Linked DNA regions of Lacticaseibacillus paracasei subsp. paracasei. The protein of the gene in region 2 binds, or shares a complex with, the protein of the main gene of each other region. Links are inferred from orthologs where the notes say so. Each region holds a gene or a part of one and is shown on either strand. Other genes may lie near its edges.

The links.
Region 1: the proteins of smc (region 2) and LBPC_RS06755 are in contact, whole or in part, in a crystal structure (PDB 3ZGX), measured with the Bacillus subtilis proteins. The link is inferred for Lacticaseibacillus paracasei subsp. paracasei from one-to-one orthologs.

What each region holds. Positions count from the first base shown.
Region 1 is NZ_AP012541.1:1,362,101-1,369,924, reverse strand. The notes cover bases 1-2,829. They hold LBPC_RS06755 (segregation and condensation protein A), read right to left. Parts: upstream 1,864-2,829; coding sequence 1,138-1,863; downstream 1-1,137. Other genes in these bases: xerD (site-specific tyrosine recombinase XerD), read right to left, coding at 2,479-2,829; LBPC_RS06750 (hypothetical protein), read right to left, coding at 1,838-2,224; scpB (SMC-Scp complex subunit ScpB), read right to left, coding at 518-1,138; LBPC_RS06765 (pseudouridine synthase), read right to left, coding at 1-534. Outside these bases: more of xerD, read right to left, coding at 2,830-3,360; LBPC_RS06740 (CvfB family protein), read right to left, coding at 3,365-4,243; LBPC_RS06735 (DUF441 domain-containing protein), read right to left, coding at 4,283-4,744; pyk (pyruvate kinase), read right to left, coding at 4,968-6,734; pfkA (6-phosphofructokinase), read right to left, coding at 6,793-7,752. UniProt on the Bacillus subtilis protein: Participates in chromosomal partition during cell division. May act via the formation of a condensin-like complex containing Smc and ScpB that pull DNA away from mid-cell into both cell halves.
Region 2 is NZ_AP012541.1:1,609,253-1,618,319, forward strand. What follows is about bases 2,631-6,702. They hold smc (chromosome segregation protein SMC), read right to left. Parts: upstream 6,386-6,702; coding sequence 2,831-6,385; downstream 2,631-2,830. Other genes in these bases: ftsY (signal recognition particle-docking protein FtsY), read right to left, coding at 2,631-2,831; rnc (ribonuclease III), read right to left, coding at 6,403-6,702. Outside these bases: ffh (signal recognition particle protein), read right to left, coding at 1-270; LBPC_RS07905 (putative DNA-binding protein), read right to left, coding at 283-624; LBPC_RS17265 (hypothetical protein), read left to right, coding at 997-1,191; LBPC_RS07910 (hypothetical protein), read left to right, coding at 1,454-1,768; more of ftsY, read right to left, coding at 1,836-2,630; more of rnc, read right to left, coding at 6,703-7,098. UniProt on the Bacillus subtilis protein: Required for chromosome condensation and partitioning.

The DNA.
Region 1 (7,824 bases), 240 kb from region 2 along the record:
TTTTTTAGCCTTATCAGTCGAGATAATGTCTACTTTAGCAGGCGCAGTCATCTTGCCATCAACCTCGACACCTGTTTTGAGCGGAGCCAAGGCAGGTCGATTCGGTACACCTTGAACCTTGGCTACATATTTTTTCTCAAGCGCGTAACGTGGATGCATCAAATGGTTGGCTAAATCGCCATCGTTTGTCATCACAAGTAAGCCGCTTGTATCGTAATCTAATCGGCCAACTGGATAAAGACGCTCAGTAATATCCTTAAAGTAATCGGTGACGACATCACGTCCCTTATTATCTTGAACAGCACTAATCACGCCGCGCGGTTTATAAAAGAGAAAGTAGCGCTTAGCCTCTTTGCCAATCGGCACGCCATCCACTTCGACTTCATCATGCGGACCAATCTTGATGCCCATTTCAGTTTCAATTTGGCCATTAACTTTGACATGGCCAGTTGCAATCAACGTTTCCGCATGTCGACGCGAAGCAATACCGGCATTTGCGATAATTTTTTGAAGCCGTTCAGTTTTGGTTGTCATGTTGTTGATTTTGCTCCATTTTCTTTTCGTCTATAGTAGCTTCCTCTTGATCATCATCGTGCCGAAATGCCGTAAACAAATCAACCTCACCTGTATCGGCAGGCGCATCAGCTAGCGGTGGTAAATCAGCAAGGCGGTTCAACCCAAAATAGTCAAGGAAAAACTGAGTTGTCGCATATAAAATTGGTCGACCAGGGGCTTCTTTTCGGCCTGCCTCTTTGATGAGTTGTCGCGCAGCCAAGGTAGTTAATGCACCTGAGCTTTGAACACCGCGAATTTCGTCAATTTCAATCCGGGTAATCGGTTGCTGGTACGCGATAATCGCGAGCACTTCTAACGCAGCCTGCGATAATCCCGCAGCTGGCGGCCCAGCAAAATATTTCTTGATTGCAGGTGCGTACGCTGGTTTGGTCAGTAAATAATACCGGTCCGCAAACTGCTGCAATTGCAGGCCACGCTGATCATCAGCAGCCAGCCGTTGTCGATACGCGTCTAATTGCTGTCGCATCGCGCTTTCGCTGATTTCTAAAATGCCGGCCAGCTCACCCAGCGTCACGCCGCTTTCGCCAGCTGTGTAAAGGATTGCTTCTAGTGCTGGCTCCATTAAGCAGCCTCCTTCAAGTTCACTGTGATTGGATCAAAAGGCGCCTCTTGTTCACAAATAACCTGATCATTTTTCATCAATTCAAGTAAAGCCAGAAAAGTCGTCACAACCTGCTCAACCGACTGAACCGACAGTAAATCAGCAAAGAGACATTGCCCGCCTTTTTGCAATGTCTGTAGCACTTCGCCGATTCGTTTTTCAACGGATACAGGTTCGGTTTCAATGTGGGCAATGGTTTGGCGAGTGGCTTGTTGTGCCTTCATCACACGCGCCATGGCCGCTTGTAAATCAACTAATTTCACCGAACCTGGCGCAAGTGGCACAGCCATTTTGGCGTCTGGCAATGTGGTTGGCTTGGCATAGGCTTGTGCGCGTTTAGCCTCGCGTGCTTTCAAATCCTTTGCCGCTTCTTGGTAGACTTGATAGGTCAATAATTGTGCCACTAAATCTGCTCGTGGATCTGGCGCCTCATCAGGAGCCATCGTTTCGGGTTCAGGTTGCGGCAACAAAAGGCGACTTTTCAAGACCATCAAATTAGCGGCCATGACAAAATAATCGCCGGCCACGTCCAGCGCCAGATCCTGCATTTGATGCAGGTAATCTAGGTATTGAGCGGTGATCTCAGCGATCGGAATGTCGTAAATGTCAACTTCATTCGTCCGAATCAAGTGCCAAAGCAAGTCTAACGGTCCGGAGAAGTCATTCAGCACGAGTGTCAGTGCCATGGTCATCCTCTTTTCGAAACTTGTTAAAGGCGGCGATTAGCGGTGCATGTTCAAGGGCACCCATCAATTTCTTGTTTGGGAAAAGTTCAGTCAGTTCAGTCAACGCGGCAAATGCCGTTGCTTGGTCACGAAAATTAGGTGAAAAGCTTAAATGCCGCACCAAAACAAAGTCAGCACTTAGTTCAATGCCAACGACACCAACAAAATCATTCTTATGTTTGTATAGATACAACGCATGGGAATCATCTTCGGTGTACATCTTGAGTTCTGTCTTTAAATGCCCGACATCTTTCAGATCCGGAATAAAAGACAACAATCCCATCGCGATCTTCTCATAGTCGTTTTTGTATTTAACCAGCATGTTTGCCTCCAAGAGATACTCTCGTAACACTCTATCATAGAAACGCGGCAGTAGCAAAGGGCAGAGCGTGAACGTATGTGTCAAGCTTTTCTCGGTTCTACGCTAATCAAGTTTAATTCTATTGTCCGATTTGGCTCCGCCAACGCTCTGCTTTCTATCTTAGTATTCGAGCTAGACTGCCCATGGCAATGCTGATGGCCACAATCTCTTAGTCATCAAACATATTCTTAGAAAGGAACACCCTGTCAAAATAGCTACCCGCGCGGATGCGTTTTATGATAGACCGCAACCAGATGTTGATTGCTTAAATGGGTGTAAATCTGGGTCGTGCTGATGTCGCTGTGGCCGAGTAGTTCTTGAACCACGCGCAGGTCAGCACCGTTTTCGAGCAACCTTGTCGCAAAGCTGTGACGAAGAGTATGCGGTGTGACATCTTTTTCAATGCCGATACTTGCAATATATGCTTTGAGGTTCTTCCAGATCCCTTGGCGAGTCATTGGGCCACCGTGAAAATTGACAAAAACGTTTTTAGGTTGTACTCGTTTGAGTAATTTGGGTCTGGCCTCTTGCAGATAGCGATCCACCCATTGTGTGGCTTGCGGACTAATGGGAACCAGTCGTTCTTTGTCTCCTTTACCAGTCACTTGAAGTAGATTCATTGCCAAATGCAATTGATCAAGACGTAAATCAACAACTTCTGAAACCCGTAACCCAGTGGCATACATCAACTCAAAAATAGCGCGATCACGTAATCCCAATGGCTTGTCGGTATCTGGTTTGGCCATCAAAGCATCGACTTCTTGACTCGACAACGTTGCTGGTAAATGTTGGGCACGTTTTGGGGTGTCAATCTTGGTCATTGGATCAGCTGAAATTGCCCCTTCACGCAATAAAAACCGATAAAACTTGCGTAAAGCAGAAATCATGCGGCTAACTGAAGCAGGTGCCTTGGTGGCATTCTGCTCCTTTAAAAAGGACTGGATGGTACCGAACTCCTCAGGAAATGTCCTTCTTTTTCGGGCCGCTAGCCAAGCCGAAAAAGTGATCAAATCCTGCTGATAGCTAGTTTGGGTGGCTTTTGCCAATCCGCGTTCAACATTTAGATAATGAATAAAATCCGCGATCAACCCATGCATGATGTTACTCCCGAGACGCCTTGGCTGCGGCCGTCAAAATCGTATACCCAGCTTCCTCTTTCACTAAGCCAGCCTTCAACAAATGGCCCAGTGCGCGCTTAAAGGCGCCTTTACTGATGCCAAAGGTTTGCTTAATCGCTTCAGGATCGCTCTTATCCGTATAAGCAATTTTTCCTGAAGGATCATGCTGCAAAACTGCCAAGATCATGCCAGCATCATCACCGATGGCCTGATAGGCACGTGGTTTTAGCGACAAATTCAGCTCGCCATTGGCACTAACCCCGATCACGCGAGCATGCAAAATTTGCCCAAGTCGCGGTTCAGCATCGCGCTCACTTGGATGGATAAAACCCAAATAAAAATCATCGGTCAAGACACGCGTTCCAGCCATCTTCAACCGATAAGCCGTGGCAGTAACATCAGCATTCATCTGCTCAGGCTTCGCGCGATTTGCAACCGCGTGGATGATACTTTCATCAGCCAGATTGCCCCACATCCGGTCTTTTTTGTCGACTGTTAAGGCAACCATTAATTGATCGCCTTTTTGCGGCCATAAACGGCTGATTTCAGGTAACTGGTCTTCACTAACCACAATATCTTTGTCTGGTAAGCCGATGTTCACAAATACCCCAAGATCCTTACGCACTTCGACTACTTTCGCAAAAGCGTAATGGTCGCGGCCAACTGTCGGAACTTTTGTGGTTAACCGAGCCTGCCCTTGCTTATTTTCATAGGCAAAACCCTCAACATCACTGCCAACTTCTGGAAGTTCAGCCAACTCACTGCGATCAATGGCCAAAGTGACGCCATCATGCTGAGCAAAGACTTCCGTGTCATTGTGATCCGTCACTTGTGCGGTGACAATACTGCCATTAAAATTCATTTATTTTTCTCCTTAAACCAGCGCCATAGTTGCCGGTCATTAATGTCCAGGAACAAGATTAAAAACGGTCAAGATAACATAGGTGAGGCCACTGGCGATCACCGGTCCAGCCGCAATGCCCTTTAAGAACACGACGCCAATAATTGTGCCAAAAACCAATGCCACAGTCATTTCCGGGCTCATTGCCAGCAGACCGACACCCTTTGCCGACAAAACAGCGACTAAAACGCCGCACCCGATCGCAATCCAGCCAGCCGGACTTTTAATGACATTAAGAAGCTCTTTAAAGCCGATCTCACCCGTTGCAATTGGCACCATGATAGCGGCTGAAATCACAGTCACGCCCCAATTGATCCCTTGCGTCTGAAGCAATTTCAAAAAGTTTTGAGTTTGCGGGATCAGCTTGAGAACCATCACAGCACTGACCCCAATTATCAGGCTTTTATTTTTGCCGACAATTGCAATTGCTAAAATACCTAGTAAAAAAAGCCAACTCTCCACAAGTGTTCCCTCCATCATGATGCTGACCAAACTGCCAGCGTTATCGCTTACGAGATTGCATACTGTTTCTTATTATAAGCCACTCGCACGCACCTGACGACCTCTGCTCATACATTTATCAGTAAGTTGCTCAAAACAGGCAACGCTACTGTTTTTTTGGAAGAAAAAAACTCCCAAATTTCCTTGAGAGTTTTTCCTAACCTTTAACAGGTCATTTTGAAGATTAAAGGGCGTTGGTAGCACCTTTGTAGATGATCCCACGACGGGAGTCAACAGTAATGATCTGGCCATCGGAGATGACGCTGGTAGCATTTTCAGCACCAACAACAACTGGGATACCCATAGCAATACCAACAACAGCTGCGTGACTGGTCAAGCCACCGGTTTCAACAACCAAGGCAGCTGCTTTTTCGATTGCTGGCAAATAATCTTTGTCAGTCGTCTTAACAACCAGAATGTCACCCTTTTGCATCTTAGCAGCAGCTTCTTGAGCATTGCTTGCGATGACTGCCTTACCAATCGTGGATTCGTCGCCGACACCTGAGCCTTGAACCAGCTTGGAGCCAATGAGTTGAACCTTCATCACGTTGGTTGTGCCAGATTCACCAACAGGAACACCGGCAGTGATCAAGATCAGATCGCCTTCCTTAGCAAAGCCAAGGTCTTGGGCCTTCTTGGTTGCCAAGTCGAACATAGCATCGGTGTTAGCAGGCTTTTCAGCAATGATTGGGTAAACGCCCCAGTTGACCATCAGGCCGCGTTGGGTCTTTTCGCTGAAGGTAATGGCAAGAATGTCAGCCTTCGGACGATACTTGGAAATCATGCGGGCAGTGTAGCCGGATTCGGTCGCAGCAACAATGGTCTTAACCCCTAAGTTGCGAGCCGTGTGTGCAACACTTTGGCCAACAGCTTCGGTGACGTTCTTGTTACTGTATTCCTTCAATGCGAAGGCATCCTGATCCATCATCGCTGCTTCGGTGTATTCGTCAATCCGAGCCATTGCAGCAACGGATTCAACCGGATAGTCACCATTAGCAGATTCGCCAGAAAGCATCGTTGCATCGGTGCCATCAAACACGGCATTGGCAACGTCGTTTACTTCGGCACGGGTAGGACGTGGGTTTTCTTGCATGGAATCCAACATTTGTGTAGCCGTGATAACCGGCTTACCCAAAGAGTTGCACTTCTTGATCAAGCGCTTTTGAACGATCGGAACATGTTCAAATGGAATTTCAACACCCATGTCGCCACGAGCAACCATTAAGCCATCGGAAACCTTCAAGATGTCATCAATGTTGTCGATGCCTTCTTGTGATTCGATCTTAGGGAAGATCTGAACATTAAGTGCGTTCTTTTCTTCAAGGAGTTCACGAATGTCTAAAACGTCTTGAGGCTTACGAACAAAGGAAGCAGCAATGAAGTTGATCCCGTTGTCCAAGCCGAAACGAATGTCATCGGAGTCTTTTTCCGTAATCCCAGGCAAGTTGATGGCAACACCAGGAGCGTTGACACCCTTCTTACCACCAAGGACACCGTCGTTTTGAACAACGGTAACGAGTTCACGGTTCTTTTCGTCCTTTTCGGTGATCTTCATGTCAATCAAGCCATCATCAAACAAAACATGGCCGCCAACGTGAGTGTCATCATAAAGGCCAGGATAGGTAACAGCAACTTTTTCCTTGGTGCCTTTCAGACTTGCATCCATGGAGATGCGAACTTTGTCACCGGTGTGAAAATCGATCTTACCATTCGGGGTATCTTCAAGAGTTGTCCGAATTTCGGCACCCTTCGTATCCAGCATGATACCAACGGTCTTACCCGTGATCTTTTCAGCTTCGTGAACCATGTTCATCCGTGCCAAATGCTCTTCATGATCACCATGTGAGAAATTGAAACGGAAAACGTTGGCACCCGCTTCAATCAACTTAACGATGATATCAGTGGTGTTACTTGCAGGTCCAAGCGTGCTGACGATCTTGGTTTTTTTCATAAGTGAAATCGCTCCTTGAAATTATTTAAACAGACGTTAATGTCGTTTGTTTACGAGATTAAAATGTTAACTCTTCCGCTAAGGTGTAGAGCGAAAGTTCTGCGTGATGCTTGGCATCAAACAAGGTCCGAACATCATGTGCCGTGATCTTGTTGTTTTCAATGCCGACAGCCAAAGCGCCTTTGCCTTGCAACAAAAGTTCAACCGCGTATGAACCCATTTGTGAAGCCAAAACGCGATCACGTGCGGACGGTGCACCGCCACGAACAATGTGTCCCAGAACTGTCGAACGTAATTGGAAATCGCCATGTGCGGCTAATTCCTTGGCAAATTGATCAGCGTGCATCACGCCTTCTGCCAAAAGAATGACCGCATGCTTTTGACCACGTTCACGAGAACTTTGCAACTTCGACGCAATTTTCTTAACGTCAAAGTCGTGTTCTGGAATGATGACATCCTCGGCACCACCGGCGACGCCCGACCAAAGGGCAATGTCCCCAGCTTCACGACCCATGACTTCAATGACAAAGGTTCGTTCATGTGAAGCCGCGGTATCGCGAAGACGGTCAACAGCTTCCACAACTGTATTAACGGCAGTGTCAAAGCCAATCGTGAAGTCCGTGTAAGGAATATCGTTGTCGATCGTTCCTGGCAGGCCAATGGTGTTGAAACCGTGACGCGTCAAAGCTAGTGCACCGTGATAAGAGCCGTCTCCGCCGATGACGACCAACGCCTCGATGCCAAACTTGTTTAATTGTTCGACCCCGCGCAACTGGCCTTCTTCTTGCGCAAATTGTGGATAACGTGCGGAATATAACATGGTCCCGCCGCGTTGAATCTTATCACCGACAGTTGATTCATTCATTTTGAAAATGTCGCCGGCAACTAACCCAGCAAATCCATAATTGATGCCATATACTTCAAGGCCTTCGTGCATCGCCTTGCGAGCAACAGCGCGGACCGCGGCGTTCATGCCAGGCGCATCCCCGCCACTGGTCAAAATACCAATGCGTTTCATTATTTCACCTCATGCATATTCTTTTGCGATTTGTCCCATCACAAATACTCATTGAGTTTACCACTTTTCAGA
Region 2 (9,067 bases):
CGCCTCGCCCATCGTCTTGACCAACTCGTCATTGACGATTTTAATGATCTGCTGTGATGGGGTTAAACTTTCAAGCACTTCAGCGCCAAGCGCCTTGGTGCGGACGTTTTTAATAAATGTTTTGACAACATCAAAATTGACGTCGGCTTCCAACAAAGCCAAGCGAATTTCGCGCATTGCATCGCGAATATCACTTTCACTGACCTTACCCTTACGCCGCAGTCCGCTGAAAGCCTTCTGCAGTCGTTCTGATAATCCTTCAAATGCCATAATTTCCCCCTGCTATTTCGCGGTTTGATCCGCGACTCGTTCTAATAAGGTACTTAATGCCTTGTCGTCTGGATAATGTGTACGCGCATAACTCACTAACGTATCTACAGCTTCATTTTGCGCTTGATAGTTGGCGAAAAGATGCAACTTCTTTTCATATTCTTCCAAGCTGGCCTCAGTGCGTCGAATATTGTCATACACGGCCTGACGCGAGACATTAAACTCGGTTGCAATCTCGCCGAGTGAGTAATCATCACCGTAATATAATGCCAGATAGGCGTGCTGTTTGTCCGTCAATAACGGCCCGTAAAACTCAAACAGCGAGTTCATGCGATAATTTTTTTCGATTTCCATCATGTCATTCCTTTAATCCCATGATTGCCGGCAACTCAGTTTCCCCGGCCGCTTGAACATGGTCCTTGTATAAGGATACCGGTATCGCTGAAAATGGTCAATTACTTAAAAAATTAGGTTGATGGCCACGGAGCTAAATGCTAGCGTAGAAAGTCAGCTTCGACTATCGGTGGATAACAGCCAAGAAATAGGGTCGGAGAAAAGATCGCTTTCTTGCAATTGCTTCAAAAACACATTTGCATCCGTAGAAACCTGCACATAAGGACCTTGAACGAGGTTGGCACATCGTTTTCAGACAGGAAAAGGCTTCCATAAAATATTGTTTGTTTTAGTCTTCTCGTGGAGTATTTACTGCAATTTTTAAAGACTGTGGTGCCAAGGCGGAGCAATCGTAGGCCAGATGGGGCACAGCCGTGCAAACAACACAGCGACCGGGCTTTGGAGCTGATGTTATTAGGCGACTTCGAGACCGGGCTTTGGGCTCGAAGCGCCGCCTCCGCTCTAGCTTCGCGTCGCCACCCCATCTGGCCGGAGATTGCGGAGTTTGGCACGGCAAGAAGGTTTTAGCCTAGCCCTTCCTACGATTGTTCGGAATTTAATGACTCACAAGTCCTACGAGGAAAATTATGGTTCATCCTCTCGGAGGTTCCGAAACGCGCGAACAGGCGCAGAAACCTGCACATAAGGACCTTGAAGCTAAATGGCCAAAACCCAGCCATTTAGCTTCAAGGCCACTTATGCTCCGGTTTCTAACCGCGCCTGTTCGCGCTCTTCCAGTTTCCCCTAGTTTCGTGGTACACTGAACATGTGAAAAATTGGAGGGAAGAATATGGTCTCAACCTTTATTTACTGGGCCGTGTTTGCCGCTCTCGCTGCTTGGGGACTGTGGAGTTTGGTCTTCTCATGTGTTTACCTGAGCAACCATGAAAACGGCAATTTGTGGTTCTTTGCTATCATTAATGCGATTCTTGGCCTTCTAGGCTGGTTATTCGCTTGGATCATGAGTAATACGGCATGGCAACAATACTGGTTTGCAAGTAAGGTGCAGCCATCTGCATGGTTCACCTACCTGCTCATCGGTTACCTTGTCTTGATTGTCCTACAGGTCATCCTTGGCCGGGAGAAGAAAGTGCAAGCAGCTTAATGTCATAAAAAAAGCGTCGTACTGGTTTTTCGCCAGCACGGCGCTTTTTCGTTATTCTTCATTTTAATTAAGCTTCGACCTGAATCAAACCCTTAAATAGTCCGGCCACAAATTTGGTTGGATCAAAAGCTTGTAAGTCGTCCATCTTTTCACCAAGGCCGACAAGTTTGACCGGTACATGCAGTTCATTGCGGATTGCCAACACAATTCCGCCTTTCCCTGAACCGTCAAGTTTTGTCAAAACAATTCCAGTGATTTTAGTTGTTTGATTAAACTCCTTAGCCTGATTAAGTGCATTTTGACCGGTTGTCGCATCCAGAACCAGCAAGACTTCCTGGGGTGCATCCGGCAATTCGCGGACAATGACCCGCTTGATTTTGTTAAGCTCATTCATCAAGTTGACCTTATTTTGCAATCGGCCAGCTGTATCAACAAGCACAACATCAAATTGCTCATCCTTGGCGCGTTTGACACCATCAAAAACCACCGCGGCCGGATCGCCGCCTTCTTTCGTGGCAACGACAGGTACATCAACCCGGCGACCCCATTCCTGCAATTGCTGGATGGCGCCAGCACGGAATGTATCGGCAGCAACTAGCAGAACCCGCTTACCTTCTTCCTTTAGCTGGTGGGCAAGCTTGCCGACCGTTGTTGTCTTACCAGCACCGTTGACGCCGACAAACAGGAACACACTTGGCCCTGATTCAGCAAAATGTAGGGCATTGTCTTCATCCTTACCAGCATCGCCATACATATCCACCAGCTTCTCCACAATCACACGGGAAACGGCCTTAGGGTCTTTGGCATTTTTAAGCTTAACTTCTTCACGCAGGTCGTCACTAAGCTTAACTGCCGTTTCAAAGCCGACATCAGACTCAATCAGCATCTCTTCAAGATTGTCAAAAAAGTCTTCGTCGACACTACGAAAATTAGCAAACAGTGCATTGAGTTTTTCACCAAAACTGCTGCGGCTTTTTTCTAGGCCCTCATCATATTTATTTTCTTCAGGCGTTTCCGGTTCATCACCGGTAAACGCCTTTTTGATCGCATCAAAAAGTCCCATTAATTGATCGCTTCTTTCTGTGATTGATCCAGACTAACAGCCATAATTCGGCTAACACCTGATTCTTGCATCGTGACACCATACAATACATTCGCCGCAACCATCGTGCCATGCCGGTGAGTGATGACAATAAATTGTGTGGCGCTAGCATAATGCCGTAAGAATTCACCAAATCGATTGACATTAACATCATCTAACGAAGCTTCAACTTCATCGAGGATGGAGAATGGTACCGGACGCACTTTTAAAATTGCAAATAACAGAACAATCGCCGTTAGCGCCCGTTCGCCACCGGATAGAAGGGAAAGCCGAGTCAGTTTTTTGCCAGGCGGCTGAGCGGAAATCTCGATCCCTGTTGCGAGCAAATCATCCGGATTCGTAAGGCTCAAATGTGCATGACCGCCACCAAACATTTGCGGGAAAATTGCTTCAAAAGCACTATTGGTCTGATCAAACATATCCTTAAATCTTGTTTTGACCGTTTCATCCAATTCGTGCATCGTTTCTTCTAACTGCTGCTTAGCCTCTAGAAGATCATCTTGCTGCTTGGTGAGAAATTCGTAGCGTTCATTGACTTCCTTAAACTGATCAATTGCGTTGAGGTTCACCGGTCCCAACTCATCAATGCCACGCTTTAAAAGCTTGAGTTTACTTTTCAATTCAGGAATTGGCGCGTGATCGGCTGTCACTGCTTCCTTAGCGGCCTCGTAAGTCAACTGATAATCCTCGGCTAAAGTATTCAACCGAGCATCCAAACCTAGTTTAACTCGATTCAAAGCAACCGCTTGCTGCTCAGAAGTTGCCATAGCTTGGTGTTGCTGCTCATAAGTGGTCGTAATACGCGCCGATATTTGACTCAGCTTACCACGATTTTCCGCCTTTTGTTGTGTTAATTTGGTTTGATCCGCCTTGAGCTGCTTTAATTCAGTTTGCAAATTCGCGATCGTAGCGGTACGACTGGCCTTTTTTGCAGCAGTTTCTTCGGCCGTCGCAGTAATGTGCTCAATTCGTTGTTGCAAATCGGTCGCTTGGGCTTGCGCATCGCGTGCTTGCGTCTGCCATTGCCGTTGCTGGTCATTCAAGGTCTGCAAATCATTGGTTGTGACTGCTAGCTTGGTCTTCAACGCATTAACCGTTGCTGCATGCTGGGTGCTGGATGCCGTTGCCGCCGCAACAGCCGCCTTAGCATTTTCAATAGTTGCTTGTGCTTCAGCAATATCTTGAACCAATTTTTTACCTTGGTGCTGCAACTCAGTTAATTTGGCACTAAGATCTGCTTGCGCCGTATCTGCTTGTTGCGCCGCTGCCAGCTGACGTTGCGCCTGACGCAAGGTTTCCGCTTGGGCTGTGTGCTGACTCGTAATTGTTGTCAACTTTGCGGTTAATGCCTGTGCCTGTTGGGAAGCCGTTTGCCAAGCTGCCTGGGCCACGTTTTCTTTTTTCGTCAAAGCAGTCAGATCAGCTTGCTTTGCCTTTAATGTTTCAACAAGCGTTTGCAGTTGGACCTTTAAATGCCGGGCCTCTTGACTGCGAGCAAGCGGCGATGCTTGGCGTCCCTGCTTGACTTGGCCCCCAGTCAACGAACCCCCCGGATTTAAAATGTCGCCAGCTGTTGTGACAATTCGATAACGATGGTGGGTGGTATTGGCAATCGCGATGGCATGTGGCAAGGTATCCACCATCAAAACGCTGCCGAGTAAGTTCGCCATGACGTGTGCCAAATCTGCAGGATATTGGGCTAATTGCAACCCAGTGCCTAAAAAGCCTTCAGCACCTTCAACCAACTGTAGAACCGCACTGGGCAGCTCTCTTGGCCGCATAACGGCAGCCGGCAGGAAAGTCGCCCTACCTGCTCGTTGTTGCTTGAGCAGGCTAATGGCGCGTTGTGCAGCCGCTTCGTCACGGGTCACAATGGCCTGTAAGTTGCTACCCAAGGCTAAGTCAAACGCCTGTTGATAGGCAGTTGGAACCTCAAGTAATTCTGCGACCGCACCAATCACTCCGGGAAGTTGATCCTTATGCTTTAAAACCACCCGAACCCCATTGTAAAAGCCAGCATAATCATCATTCAATTCGGATAACGTTTCATATCGCGCCCGACTGCGCTGATAGGTGGCCAGTTCGTCTTGATAAGCTTGCTGTTGGGCCGCCCGTTGTTGCTGCAATAGATCACGATCAGTTTTGGCCTGCTCAACGGCTGTTTGCTGTTCATCAACCTCTGCTTGCAACTGTTGCTGCTGCGTCAATAATGCAGTGACCTTGGCTTCCTGATCCTGTGCATGTTTACTCAGTTCGTAAATCCGACGATCATGCGCAGCATTTTGGCTGGCGGCTAACTGTTGATCTTTTTGTAAAGCAGCCTGAGCATTTTTGTTATCGGCCTGTGATTTTAACAGATCAATATAATGATTCTGGGCTACTTCCACTTGTTGATTCAGTTTGGCTGGATCCTGGTTTGCCTGTTTCTGCTGAGCCAATTCTTGCTTAATTGCTTGCTCTTTTTCGGCGGCAGCAGTTGTTTTTGTCTTAAGTTCCTTCAATCGCTGATTTGCTTCTGTTAACGCTTGTTGAGCACGCGCCAGTCGTTCCTTTAAATCGGCCAACGTGGTTTCAGCATTAGCAGAACGTTCACTAGATAGGTTGGCTTCTCCGCTAAGATTCTCAAGCTTCATCGACCGGCTCAAGACCTGGTCATTCAACTGATTAAGCTGGTTCTCAAACTGTCGATCTACGGCACTTAACCGCTCCGACTGATCTTCCAAATCTTTAACCTTCGCCGTCAAAGCGGCGATGGTTTCCTTGGTGACCTTAGCCTCACCTTGGGTTTTCTCCTGTTCAGTCGCTAGTTGTTCGATCTCTAAGGCTAATAAGGTTTGATGAATCTGATGATACTCGCCGGATTGTTGTTGATAGTCCTTAGCCAACGAAGCCTGCTCACGTAATGGTTCCACCTGATGCTTCAATTCCACGATAATATCGTTGATCCGCGCCAGATTATCATCGTTATTGGCGAGTTCTCGTTCTGCCTTGGTTTTCTGTTGTTTATATTTATAAACGCCAGCGGCTTCTTCAATAATGCCCCGGCGTTCTTCTGGTTTACTATTAAATATGGCTTCAACCCGCCCTTGGGAAATGAACGAAAAGCTTTCACGCCCTAAGCCGGAATCCATGAACAAATCCACGATATCTTTCAGCCGAACATCTTGACCATTTAATAAAAATTCAGATGTCCCATCTCGATAAAGTCGCCGAGTGACAGAAACTTCATCAGGTTGATTTTTCAGATAACCATCATGATTATCAAAAGTCATCGTGACAGATGCACGATTAAGCGCTGGTCGCGTATCAGTGCCTGCAAAAATCACATCGCCCATCCGTTCGCCGCGCAAGCTTTTAGCACTTTGTTCGCCTAAGGCCCAGCGGATGGCCTCAGTGATATTACTTTTGCCACTGCCATTAGGTCCGACAATCCCAGTTAAACCCGACACAAAATCAATCTCAGTTTTGTCTGCAAATGATTTGAAGCCATTAATGATTAAACGCTTTAATTGCATGATGACCCCAATTCTACTTACCGCTTCAAGCTGGCTAATGCAGCTTTTGCAGCAGCTTGCTCAGCCGCTTTCTTATTCTTGCCAAAACCGGTACCCAAAACCCGGCCATCGACTTCGACATCAACGTGGAACTGCCGCTCATGGGCTGGTCCCTGCTCATCTAATAAGTGATAAACAATCGCCACATCACCATTTTGCTGCAAAACTTCCTGTAAAGCCGTTTTGTGGTCTTGATCGGCTGAAAACTCACCCGCGTCAATTTTCGGGAAAATAATCTGCTGAGCAAACCGAATGTTGGCATCGCGTCCTTGATCAAGGTATAAGGCGCCATTGAAGGCCTCAAATAAATCTTCTAGCAACGTTAAGCGTTTCCGCGCCCCAGCTTTTTCCTCACCTTTGCCAAGTTTAATATACCGGTCAAAGTGCGCTTCTTTTGAAAAAGCCGAGAAGGCCGCTGTCTGAACAGCCGCTGCCCGAATTCGGGTGAGATCGCCTTCGGGTTTGTCGGGAAACTTGCGATACAAATAATCTGAAACTGTCAATTCCAAGACAGCATCGCCTAAAAATTCCAATCGTTCATTGTCTTTTAAACCTAATTCTTTATGTTCATTCACATATGAGGAATGCGTAAACGCCTCATCCAATAGACTGAGGTCATGAAATTCGATCCCATAACGTTGACGCAATTCACTCACAAACTCTGAGGCAACCATTAAAAATCCTCCTCGAAAATGCACGCATGAGCTCGTGAACGGCTTGGGTCATAAGTTTAGAAGTACCTATCAGAGGCTGGCTATCACTTCTAAGCAGCTGACACGCCATTGCTAAACCGGACGCATTCACGCGCTCTTTTTTTATTACCTTCTAATTATACAAGAGCGCACAAAAAAAGACACCTGCGATTGCAGGTGCCCTGTAAGATCTAACTTTTACTTAGAAGCACGGCTGCTGCTTGTAACAGTCATCTTAGCCCAATTCAAGTTAGCGGTTGATGCATAGTCAACACTCGCGTTCTTGACGCGCTTGTTAACCGGATAGATTTCTTGACGGTACAGAGTCGGGATGACAAATGCTTCGTCATTCGCATACTTCTGCCAATCTTTCAAAGCCTTGGCACGATAGCTAGCACTTAATGCCTTCTGGCCATCAATGTCGTTCAACAATTCGGTGTTCTTTGCGGAAACAAACCGACTGTAGTTGAATGGTGCTTTTTGAGAGTACAGATCCATTGGTGAAGGATCCGAAGAAAGACTCCAAGCCGCTGCGTAAACATCAACGTCCTTGTCATCCTTTTGAACTTTGTCGTAGAAAGAGTTAAATTCGATCGGACGACCTGTTGTCAACTTGACGCGCAGACCAATCTTCTTCCATTGCTGGATGTAGTTTTGTGCCATTGGTTGAGCGGTTGAGCCACCAGCCATAGTTGCAAAGTTGATTGTCAACTTCTTGCCATCAGGATCGGTTCGATAACCATCCTTGCCCTTCTTATAACCTGCCTTATCAAGCAAACTGTTGGCCTTCTTGATATTCAAGTTATAACCATCAATATCGGCATGAACATCTTTACCAAAGACTGGCGGAATCAAGGTTGTTGCGCGAGAACGCGTGCCGTTATAGAACTTAGCAGCCACTTGATCGTTGTTCATTGCGTAACCCATTGCCTGACGCAAACTCTTGTTAGCCATCTTAGCCTTAGGATTATAGATGTTTTCGCTCTTGCTATGGTCCCATTTACCTAACTTAAAGCCAATATAGTTATAGGCCAAGCTCTGTCGTCCAAGATTGTCATAACCGCCGATACTCTTCCAATCATTGTAGCTATCAGCTGGCATGTTATAAACAACATCGTACTTATGATTCTTCAATGCTGATGTAATAGAGGCAGTTGAAACATTTTCAAAAGTGATCTTGTCCAATGTTGGCTTGCCTTTCCAATAGTACTGGTTAGGCGTATATTCAATACTTTGACCGGCAACAATCTTGCTCATCTTATAAGGACCAAAGAAGAGCGGCTGTTTACGAACTTTGTCGCTTGACTCTAGCTTGTCAAAAGCAACGTCATGTAGATAGTGATATGGAGCCGCGTTTTCAAGGAAATAGCCGTTCCCTGAAGTACCAAACGAAGGCTTCATCTGCTTGAAGTGAATGACCATTGTATCGCCATTATCACCCTTGGGCATGGTCAATCCAGAAATTGAATCAGCTTTACCATCATGGTATTCGGTCAAGCCTTCGATGTTCTGAAGGGATTCAGTAATACCGTTGGCTCTTAGTAGCTTTGTTAGCCATGATTTCATACGCATAAACCAAATCACGGGCAACGACTGGTTGACCATCAGACCATTTAACATTTGGTTTCACAGTCACGGTAATCGTCTTGGCACTATTGTCCTGCTTCAAGGTCGCAGCTCCGGTGTTGTTGAACTTAAATTTGCTGTTGTAAGCAAATAAAGACTCTGCTGCCGGGCTCATATATTGATTGTCATAATTGTCGGTGTACAGCTCTTCGTTAAAGACCCCCTTAAATGGTGAATCATTAACCACCGCCACATTGACATTACCGCCTTTGATCGCCTTTGCGGAGTTGTTGTAAGAAACCGGGAACTTCACAGCTTTATTAGCTGTACTTGAGCTGGAGTTCGAGCTCTTACTGCCACAGGCTACCAAGGTGATCGATAAAGC